Regions from separate parts of the Janthinobacterium sp. 64 genome, predicted to be linked through region 3. Evidence: predicted binding sites of a transcription regulator. Region 3 holds the regulator's gene; each other region holds the start of a gene.

Region 1 (3,275 bases), 3.6 Mb from region 3:
GCAAGGCGGGCTGGCGCGAAGAAGGGAAGACTGTCGTTGATTGCATCATTTTCCTGGGATATTTTTAGTCGTGTGTTTTCCTATCTCGTCTGGCGAGGTGCGCAGTAGCTGGGGGGGGATGGCATGACGCTGGCCCGTGGTCTGGCTTGGATAGCAGTTCCACCGCAAGGCCCGGCGCGGTCGGGCAGTGGAAAAGAAGGCGCGCGATTCCCCTCACTTTTGTGAATAAGAATCATTATCAATATAGGCTGTATTTGCCAAATAATCAAGCGTGTGCACCAACAGAGTGCGGCAGGCCAAGCGAGGCGCATCGTCCGGCCTTCTGCGATAATGCAGGCGCTGATAAAATATTTTCCTCATTGAAAGAAATGCATGCGTACATGGATCGCTTGTGCCGGATGGTTGTGTGTCGTGTCGCTGGGGCAAGCCCAGGAACACGCGCCGCCGGCTGTTCCCGCGCCGCTGCAGAGCGCCAGCGTGCAGTCCGCCACGGATGCCGCATCCGCCCCATCTGCTGCGCCGACGGTAGCGGCGCCCGCAGAGGACGCCTTGCCTTCGCAAACGGTGACGATCACGGCCAACAGCGACGCCAAGGCGCCGCGCATCCGTTTCACGGCTTACCGCGAGAGTTATCTGACGGCCAGGAAAGTGTGGCAAGTGTCGAGCGGCAGCGTGGTCATGGCCCTGCGCCTGATTCCCGCCAAGCTCAGTGCCACCATCGACGATGTGCGCGTGGCCCTGCAAGGCAATGGTGCTGCCGTGCCGATCAAGGTGTCCGCCGGCGGCGTGTTTGTCGTGCCGCTCAACGACGACATCGCCGCGCAAGATGGCACTTTCCTGGTGAACAAGGGCAGGGGCGAGTTGACGGCCAATATCGTGCTCCAGCCATCCGTGGCGCGCGATGCATGGAACGTCACGCGCGTGGGGCAAGTCTTGCACGACGCGCGGCGCGCCGTGCGGGCCATCACGCCGTGGTACAAGCGGCCGTTCGCCAGCGATGTGCAATCGCTGGCCTTTTGCGCCACCGAGCGGGGCAGCGCCTTGCAGCTGATGGATGGCGAGCAACTGATCGCCACCTTGCCCATGAATGAGGCTGCCGTCAACGACATCAAGCAGCCCGTGTTTTGCAAGATTTTCGACGGCGAAGACAAATACCCGGGACATTACCGCGTCGTCCTGCCCGAGCAAGCCACGGTGCTGCTGCTGTAATTAGCTGCTAGTTCGGCTGGCGCTGCACCAGCTCCAGCGCCGCCGCCAGAGCCAGGTCCATGGTGGCCTGATGGAAGATCAGCCATTGCGGCAGCAGCGACAGCGCATGGCGTCCCTGTTCCAGGTCGCCTTCATCGACGGCGGCCCACGCATGGTGCAAGCCGCTGAGCACGCGCGCATGCTGTTCCCGGTGATTCGCCAGCGAGGGGAAGGCGATTTGTTCCATCAAATCCTCTTCCTCGCGGAAATCGCGCTCGACGGCCGCAATCAGCTCGCGAAACGCCACGCTGAAATGCTGGTCGCTCAACTTGCCCAGCCGCGCCAGCTCCTGAAACAGCGCCTCATGCGCCTCGTCGATGGCGGGAACGCCCAGCGCCATCTCATCTTTCCAAGCCGATATACCCATGCCGATACTCCCGGTTAAGTCCGTCGCGATGCGAAGCGGACTGTTCCAGTGTGGACGCGGCGACGCTTCAAATCCATGACCTGAATCAAAAATATGGTAAAGAGGGGGAGGGGGAGGCACAGAGAAATGAAGGAAAACGGGGAACAAATCCCCATCCGCAATAAAGCGGTTCTAAATGAGGCAAGCTGCTACCTAGCGCGTCTTATTGCCGAGGCCAATGACTCCACATGGCATGGGCATCGACATTCGGCACCAGCATCTGCTGTCCGGCCGACGTCTGCATCGCGTCGCGCAGCACGAGGGGCACGAGCAGCAAGGCCGACAGGGCAAGGCAGGCCAGCACTTTGAGCGTCAACATGGTCGTCTCCCGGTGTCCCGGTGGCGGCGCGGGGATGCGGCGCCTGCCGGTCACTTCCTATGTACTTCCATGCTTGCAGTTTAGTTCATCTGATTGAAACTTCAACTAATTGCTGTGATGCACTGCACCAGTTCGCCTGTTGCCAGGGACTTATTTGGCCTTGCGGCTGCGCCGTGCCTTGCCAGTTGGCGGCAGGAATGAATCGAACCACACTTGCGTCAGTTGCCGCGTATTTTTCGCCGCTTCGCGCTTGACGGCGGCCGTGGCGTGGCCGCGCGCCGTGTTGGCGATGCGGTTGGCGGCGCTCAGGTACATGCTCATCCAGGGGTTTTTCATGGCTAGCCTCGCAGACGGTGGGTGGGGATGTCTCCACTCTAGTCCGATGGCTGGCGCCGACTGTGCGCCCGCCCACATAGCCGGGCGGCGCCGCAGGCTGGCTGAGGCAGATCAATACACGTCGCGGCGGTAGCGTCCCGCCGCCAGCAGGGCGTCGAGGCCTTCCTGGCCCAGCACTTCTTGCAGCACAGCATCGATTCCTGCCGCCATGCCGTGCAGGCTGCCGCACACGTAGACGATGGCGCCTTGCGCCAGCCACTCGCGCAGTTCGTGGGCGTTGGCGCGCAGGCGGTCTTGCACGTATTCCCGAGTTTCAGCATCGCGCGAAAAGACCTTGTCCAGGCGCGCCAGGTGGCCAGCGTCGAGCCAGCCTTGCAACTCTGCGCCGCAGACGCTGTCAAAAGCTTGCTGCCGTTCGCCAAACAGCAGCCAGTTGCGGCCCAGCCCCGCCCGCTGGCGTGCGCGCAGGTGCGCACGCAGGCCCGCCAGGCCGGAACCGTTGCCGATGTAAATGCAGGGCACGTCGACCAGGGCGGGGGCGAAGGCGGGATTGGCTTGCAGGCGCAGGCGGATGGGGCTGCCCAGCGGGGCGAAGCGCGTGAGCCAGCCGGAACAGATGCCATGTCCCTCGTTTTCGCTGCCCGCATGGCGTTCCTGGCGCACCAGCAATTGCAGTTCGCCATCGGACGGCAGCGAGGCGAGCGAGTAGCTGCGCGGCGCGTGATGGGCACTGTCGGGGTGGCTACCCTCACCCTCGCTGCCGTCCGCGTTGCATCCGATAATTTCCGCCAGCGCGCCCGCTTCCCAGGTGGCGCCGGCCGGGCCCGTTAAGGTGATTTCATGCAGTTCGCCACCCTGGCTGCCCGGGTTGAGCAGCACGCGGCGCGCCAGGCGCCACTCGGCGTACGAGGCTTCTTCCTGCACGCCGATGGCGTCGATGGCGCTGCCGCTGCAGCGGGCCAGCGC
Region 2 (3,275 bases), 820 kb from region 3:
CAATATCAATACCGGTAAAGCCCTGGCCGAAAAATACAGCTGTGCCAACTGCCACGGCAAGGATTACGGCTCGCCCAGCGACCCGTCGTACCCGAAACTGGCGGGCCAGCACAAGGATTACCTGGAACACGCCTTGACCGCGTATAAGCGGGGCGACAAGGCCAATGGCCGCAACAACGCCATCATGACGGGCCAGGTGAAAGCGCTGAGCAACCAGGACATCAAGGACCTGGCCGCCTACTTCCACAGCCTGCCGACCACCCTGGTGACCCACCGCTGAGTTATAGCGCCGGATTGATTGGTTGTTCTGACACCTGACAAAACCGACGCGCAGTAGGTTTGGTTAGGTGTTCTTCAGTCCGACGCGGCGCGCCAGCTTATGCAAATTGCTGGCGTCGAGTCCCAGCTGGCGCGCCGCAGCGGCCCAGTTATCCTGATGCAGGGCCAGCGCTTGCCGGATGGCCTGGCGCTGGCTCGCTTCCACGATCTGATGCATGGACAGCGGCGGTGCCGCCGGCGTGCCGCACGCGCCTGGCACTGGCGGCAGCGCGTCCGTGCCGGCCGGCGCTTCCAGCGCATCGAGGTCGAGCATATCCGTTTCCAGGGTCACGATGTCCTTGCGGTTCGCGCCGCGGATCACCGCTTTCAGCGCGGCCCGGCTGATCACATGTTCCAGTTCGCGCACGTTGCCCGGCCAGCGGTAGTGGCAGAGCGCGTTTTCCGCCGCGGCGGACAGGCGCAGGCTGCGCAGGCCCAGGCGCGCGCGGTTCAGTTCCAGGAAACCACCGGCCAGCAGCAGCACGTCATTGCCCCGCTCGCGCAGCGGCGGAATCGGCACGGGATACACGGATAAACGGTGATACAGGTCGGCGCGGAACGTGCCGTCGCGCACATGCTCGCGCAGGCTGCGGTTGGTGGCGGCGATCACGCGCACGTTGACCCGGCGCGGCCGGTCCGCGCCCAGGCGCTGGATTTCGCCATTTTGCAAGGTGCGCAGCAGCTTGGCTTGTATCGACAATGGCAATTCCCCCACTTCATCGAGAAACAGCGTGCCCCCTTCGGCCGCCTCAAATCGGCCAGGCCGGTCGCTGACGGCGCCGGAAAACGCACCGCGCACATGGCCGAACAATTCGCTTTCGGCCAGGGACTCGGGCAAGGCCGCGCAATTGACGTGGATCAGGGGCTTGCCCGCGCGGCGCGACAGGCGGTGCAAGCGGTGCGCGCACAGTTCCTTGCCCACGCCCGTTTCTCCCAGCAGCAGCACGGGCAGTTCGGAATCGGCGACCACCTGTAATTCGTGCAGCAGCTGCGTGATGGCGCTGCTCTGGCCGACGAAGTCATGTTCCTCGCGCGGCGCCTGCGCATCGGCCAGCATGGCGCCGCCCGACAGGCGCAGGGCGCGGATTTCCGTCTCCAGGCGGGTCACGCGCACGGCCGCCTCGATGGCGCAGGCCAGCTCGCCCAGGTCGCGCTGCGCCCGCGCGTCGAAGGTGCCCACCTGCAGCGCGTCGAGCGTGATCACGCCCCAGCGTTCGCCTTCCAGGTCCAGCGCCATGCCCATGCAGTCGTGCACGGGCAGCGGCTCGCCGGCCCGCTCGGCGATCAGGCCATCGTAGGGATCGGGCAGGGAGCTGTCGTGATGGAAGCACAGCACGCCGCGCCGCTGCAGGATGGCGGCCAGGCGCGGATGGTCGGCAACGGCGAAGCGGCGTCCCAGCGCATCGCTGGCCAGGCCGGCCATCGCCACGGGGTGCAGGTGCTCGCCATCGATTTTCAGCAAGGCCACGGCCTCGCAGCCGAAGTGCGCGCGCAGGCTGCCCACCAGGCGCTGCAGGCGCACGGCCACGGGCAGGTCGGCGACCAGGTCGGTGAGTAACAGCAGGTGGATGGCGGTGGTGGTCATAAGTACCATTCAGGGTACAACGAACCACACTTAAACAGGGTCATACCGACCCTGCATTTTTCAAATCGTTGATTTAAAACAAGTTTTTCCTGGCACACGGATTGCCTAGGTAAGGGTGCCGAACCGGCATACAAGACCAAGGAAAGCTTGATGAAAACGACTCCCTCCCTCCGCGCCATTGCCGCCGCCGTCTGTGTCCTGGCCATGCCCCTGTCCGTGCAAGCCCAGGCGAGCCTGCCGGCCAGCGCCGCCGCAGTCAGCCAACCCTCGGCCGCCGCCGCGGTCAAGCGCTATGAACTGCAAACCAATATCGTCGACGGCAAGATGGTGTTCATCGACGCCAAGGGACAGGTCAACCCCGTGCTGGCGGCCAAGGTGGGCGACACGGTGGAACTGGTGCTGAAAAGCGGCGAAGGCGCCGAGCACGATCTGCTGATCCCGGAACTCAACGTGGCCTCAAGTAAATTCAGCGCCAATAGCGGCAGCACCACCGTGCGCTTCAAGGTCACGCGCGCCGGCACGTTCACCTATTACTGCTCGATCCCCGGCCACCGCCAGATCGGCATGGAAGGCAAGCTGGAAGTGACCGGCACGTCGCTGGCCGAGACGGCGGCGCCGAAGGCTGCCAGCGAATCGAGCCAGGCCGCCGCGCTGGCCCTGTACACGCCCGCACCGTCGCCGATGCGTGGCCCCGATCCCTCGGCCGTCAACGTGGCGGCCAACCCGGCGCAGGTACCGGCGGCCATCGGCGCGCGCGCGCCGCAAACCCTGAAATACCGCATGGAGACGGTGGAATTGCCGGGCAAGCTCGATGACGGCACCACTTTTACCTACTGGACCTTCAACCGGCAAGTGCCCGGCCCGATGCTGCGCGCGAAGGTGGGCGACACGGTTGAACTGACCCTGTTCAACGCCAAGGACAGCAAGATGATCCACTCGATCGACCTGCACGCCGTGACAGGCGGCCATGGCGGCGGACAGCACACGCAGGTGGCGCCGGGCCAGGAAAAAACCGTCACCTTCAAAGCACTCAATCCGGGCCTGTTCGTGTACCACTGCGCCACGCCGCTGGTGCCACAGCATATCGCGGCCGGCATGTACGGCATGATCCTGGTCGAACCGGAAGGCGGCCTGTCGAAAGTCGACCGCGAGTATTACGTGATGCAGGGCGAGATGTACACGGGCCGGCCGCACGGCGCGCCCGTGCACCAGGAAGCGAACCTGGAAAAAATGGCCAATGAGCTGCCCGATTACTACGTCTTCAATGGCGAAGTAGGCGCCCTGAGCAAGACGCACAAACTGCAGGCGAAAGTCGGCGAGACGGTGCGCATCTATTTTGGCGTGGGTGGCCCGAACAAGATTTCATCGTTCC
Region 3 (3,275 bases):
GAAAACAACTTCAGTTCGAAGCAGATACGCCAGCGCGCCATGCGCCCGCGCGTCTTGATCTACACTTCCATCCTGGCCCTGATCATCATCGCCGTGTGTACCTCGCTGGCGCTGCGCACGCCCCTGAAAATGGACGTGATCCGCGACCGCGGTTCGATGGGACGCGAAGTGGAAGACGGCATGATCGAAAACGTCTACCGCTTGCAGATCATGAACACCTCCGAGCAAAGCCAGCATTTCAAGATCAGCGCTTCCGGTTTGCCGGGCCTGACCTTGCTGACGCGCGAAGAAGTGACCTTGCAGCCGACGGAAACGCTGGGTTGGCCGATCCGCCTGCGCGTACCGCACGGCGTGGGCGAGAAGGGTTCGAACAAGATTGCGATCGAACTGCAATCGCTGGACGACCCATCGCTGCATGTGCGTGAAAGCGCGGTATTCATCGTGCCGCGGTGATGTTGATTCGGGGTCGGACCCTCTGGGTCCGACCCCGGTATGTCGCCGTAGGGGTAGCATCAAACATGCGTTAGCTTTACTGTATTTTCAACCCAGAAGCAAAAGCTGGGGTCAGACCCAAAGGGTCTGACCCCAAGGAGAACAAAATGTCCGACAGTCTGAAACTGCAAGCCCCCGCTGCCCCGTGGTACAAGCATCGCTGGCCTTGGCTGCTGATGATCGGTCCCGGCCTGTCCGTGGTCGTCGGCAGTTTCATGGGCTATATCGCGTTTACGCAGCCCGATGCGCTGGTGGTGGGCGACTATTACAAGCAGGGCAAGGCAATCAACCAGGATTTGAAGCGCGACACGATCGCCAGCGACCTGGCGATGGATACCAGCCTGTCCTATGATGTGGCGTCAGCGCGCCTGAGTGGTTCCGTGCACAGCTTCGGCAAGGCTTACCAGGGTCCGCTGCAGCTGCACCTGGCGCATGCGACCCTGCCGGAAAAGGATATCAAGCTGCTGGTGCAGCCCGATGCGGCCGGCAATTTTTCCGTAGCGCTGCCGATGCTCGAGCGCAGCCGCTGGCAGGTACTGGTAGAAAACGACAAACGCGAGTGGCGCCTGTCCGGCATCTGGACCTGGCCGCTGCAGCGCAGCATCGCGCTGCACGCCGATGAAGAGCTGTAAGCCTTATTTACAGACGTCCGTGCCGGCGGTAATAGCTTTTAATTTGGCGGGCTGCAAGATCTCGATCTCGCGATTGGAGACGCGCAGCCAGCCTTCCTTCTTGAATTTCGACAATAAACGGCTGACGCTCTCGATGGTCAGCCCCAGGTAATTGCCGATTTCCTCGCGCGACATGCGCAGCTGGAATTTGCTGGGCGAATAACCGCGCGCTTCATAGCGCGAGGCCAGGTTGACGATAAAGGCGGCAAAACGCTGGGTCGCCTGCATATTGCCCAGCAACAGCATGACGCTTTGCTCGCGCGTGATTTCCTGGCTCATCATGCGATGGAAATGGCGCAACAGGGTCGGCATATTGCCCAGCAATTGTTCCAGGCTGGAAAACGGAATTTCACACACTTCGCTGTCTTCCAGCGCCACCGCATTACAGTGGTGGCGGTCGGCGCTGATGGCGTCCATGCCCAGCAGTTCACCCGCCATCTGGAAACCCGTCACCTGCTCTTCGCCGCCCGGATTGATCTGGTAGGTCTTGAAGTGCCCCAGGCGGATCGCATACAGGTTCTGGAACGAGTCGCCGATGCGGAACAGCGAGGCACCGCGCACGATCTTGCGGCGGCGGCCGATAATCTGGTCCAGCCTGTCCATGTCGCCCACATCGAGGCCCATTGGCAGGCACAATTGATGCATGCTGCAGGTCGAGCATCGCGCACGCAACGCTTCCACGGTCACGGTGGGCATGGTGGGAGTGAGTAGCGCTTCAGTCATGTCGGTACCTTTTAGAAAATGCAATAACAAGTTTACTGCATACAGGGTTGCCGTGTGCCAATTTCACTGCATTTCCGCTCAATAAACGACGTTCTGACTTTGATTATATGGCAACATCGTCAAAAGCCCATGCGGGGCGGGCAATTTGCGTGGTGCCGCTTGCCAAGCTGGGGCATTGATAGGAAAATTCCTGACAGCATTATCTGCCGCCTGTAGCGCCCGGTACTGAAAAGGAAATCATGAAGCCTCTCGGCATCAAAGCAAAAGTCGCGCTGGCCACCAGCCTGACCTCGATCGCCATGATCGCGCTGGTCACCATGCTACAGGTACAGCGCATGCGCGCCGACTTCACGCGAGTACTGGTGAGCCAGCAGTCTGCCCTGATCACCCGCACCGCTGCCGAACTCGACGACAAGCTGGGCATGCTGCTGCAGATCGTCACGCTGACGGCCAGGCAGCAGCCGCCGGCATTGATCGCCCAGCCCGCCCAATTGCGCGAATACTATTCGCGCCGCTCGATGCTGGTACTGTTCGACGACGTGCTGGTGCTCGATGCGCAAGGCGCCGTCGTCGCTGACATGCCGCTAGTCACGGGCCGCGCCGGCATCAACGTGGCCGAGCGCGAATATTTCCAGACCGTCTTGCGCACGCGCCAGCCCATGATCACCGAGCCGATGCTGGGCAAATCGAGCGGCATGCCCATCGTGCAGATGGTGGCGCCCGTGCTCACGGCCGATGGCCAGGTGGCCGGCGTGGTGATCGGCGTGCTGCGCCTGTACAAAGACAACTTGCTGGGCCGTTTGCGCACGGAAAAGATCGGCAAGAGCGGCTATTACTTCATCCTCACGCGCGGCGCCGTGCCGCGTTACGTGCTGCACCCCGATACCAGCCGCTTGCTGCAGCCGCGCCTGCCGAACGCCAACCGGACAACCACCGAGTTGCTGAAGCAAGATGGCGAAGGCAGCATGGTCAGCACCAACAGCCGCGGCATCACGGCCGTCAACAGCTTCAAGCGCCTGAAATCGGTGAACTGGCTGCTGGCCGCCTCGCTGCCCCTCGACGATGCCTTCGAACCGTTCGATGGCGTGCTCTACCGGCTGGTGCTGTGGAGCACCCTCGCCTCGCTGCTGGCCGCGTTTGTTCTGGGCTGGGTCACCGTGCGCCTGCTGTCGCCGCTGGTGCGCCTGCGCGACACCTTGCTGGCCCTGCGTACCAGCGGCAGCCGCTTCACCCCCGTGCCGGTGCAGCAGCGCGACGAAATCGGCGAACTGACGGAAGCGTTCAACGGCCTGATGAGCGAACGCGACCGCCTGCAGCAGGAACTCGAAGCGCGCGCGGCGGAACTGGAACAGGAGCGCGACCGGGCCGAGGCGGCCAACCGGGCAAAGA

Evidence for each region. The regulator FNR, encoded in region 3, switches genes on or off when oxygen is low (the NO sensors DNR and NnrR bind a similar motif). The targets are predictions, from matches to a motif close to TTGATNNNNATCAA.
Region 1: the regulator FNR is predicted to act here: its motif matches at 1,691-1,704, upstream of CLU91_RS00715 (bacteriohemerythrin).
Region 2: the regulator FNR is predicted to act here: its motif matches at 1,972-1,985, upstream of nirK (copper-containing nitrite reductase).

What each region holds. Positions count from the first base shown of each region.
Region 1 covers NZ_PHUG01000001.1:147,515-150,789, forward strand. The annotation lists gene CLU91_RS00705 (TonB-dependent siderophore receptor) at 1-46, opposite strand, end outside; gene CLU91_RS00710 (hypothetical protein) at 373-1,209, shown strand; gene CLU91_RS00715 (bacteriohemerythrin) at 1,217-1,615, opposite strand; gene CLU91_RS27680 (hypothetical protein) at 1,818-1,973, opposite strand; gene CLU91_RS00720 (hypothetical protein) at 2,124-2,309, opposite strand; gene CLU91_RS00725 (PepSY domain-containing protein) at 2,421-3,275, opposite strand, start outside.
Region 2 covers NZ_PHUG01000001.1:2,912,948-2,916,222, reverse strand. The annotation lists gene CLU91_RS12850 (c-type cytochrome) at 1-280, shown strand, start outside; gene norR (nitric oxide reductase transcriptional regulator NorR) at 344-1,903, opposite strand; gene nirK (copper-containing nitrite reductase) at 2,054-3,275, shown strand, end outside.
Region 3 covers NZ_PHUG01000001.1:3,735,651-3,738,925, forward strand. The annotation lists gene ccoG (cytochrome c oxidase accessory protein CcoG) at 1-453, shown strand, start outside; gene CLU91_RS16405 (FixH family protein) at 600-1,124, shown strand; gene fnr (fumarate/nitrate reduction transcriptional regulator Fnr) at 1,128-1,886, opposite strand; gene CLU91_RS16415 (hybrid sensor histidine kinase/response regulator) at 2,126-3,275, shown strand, end outside.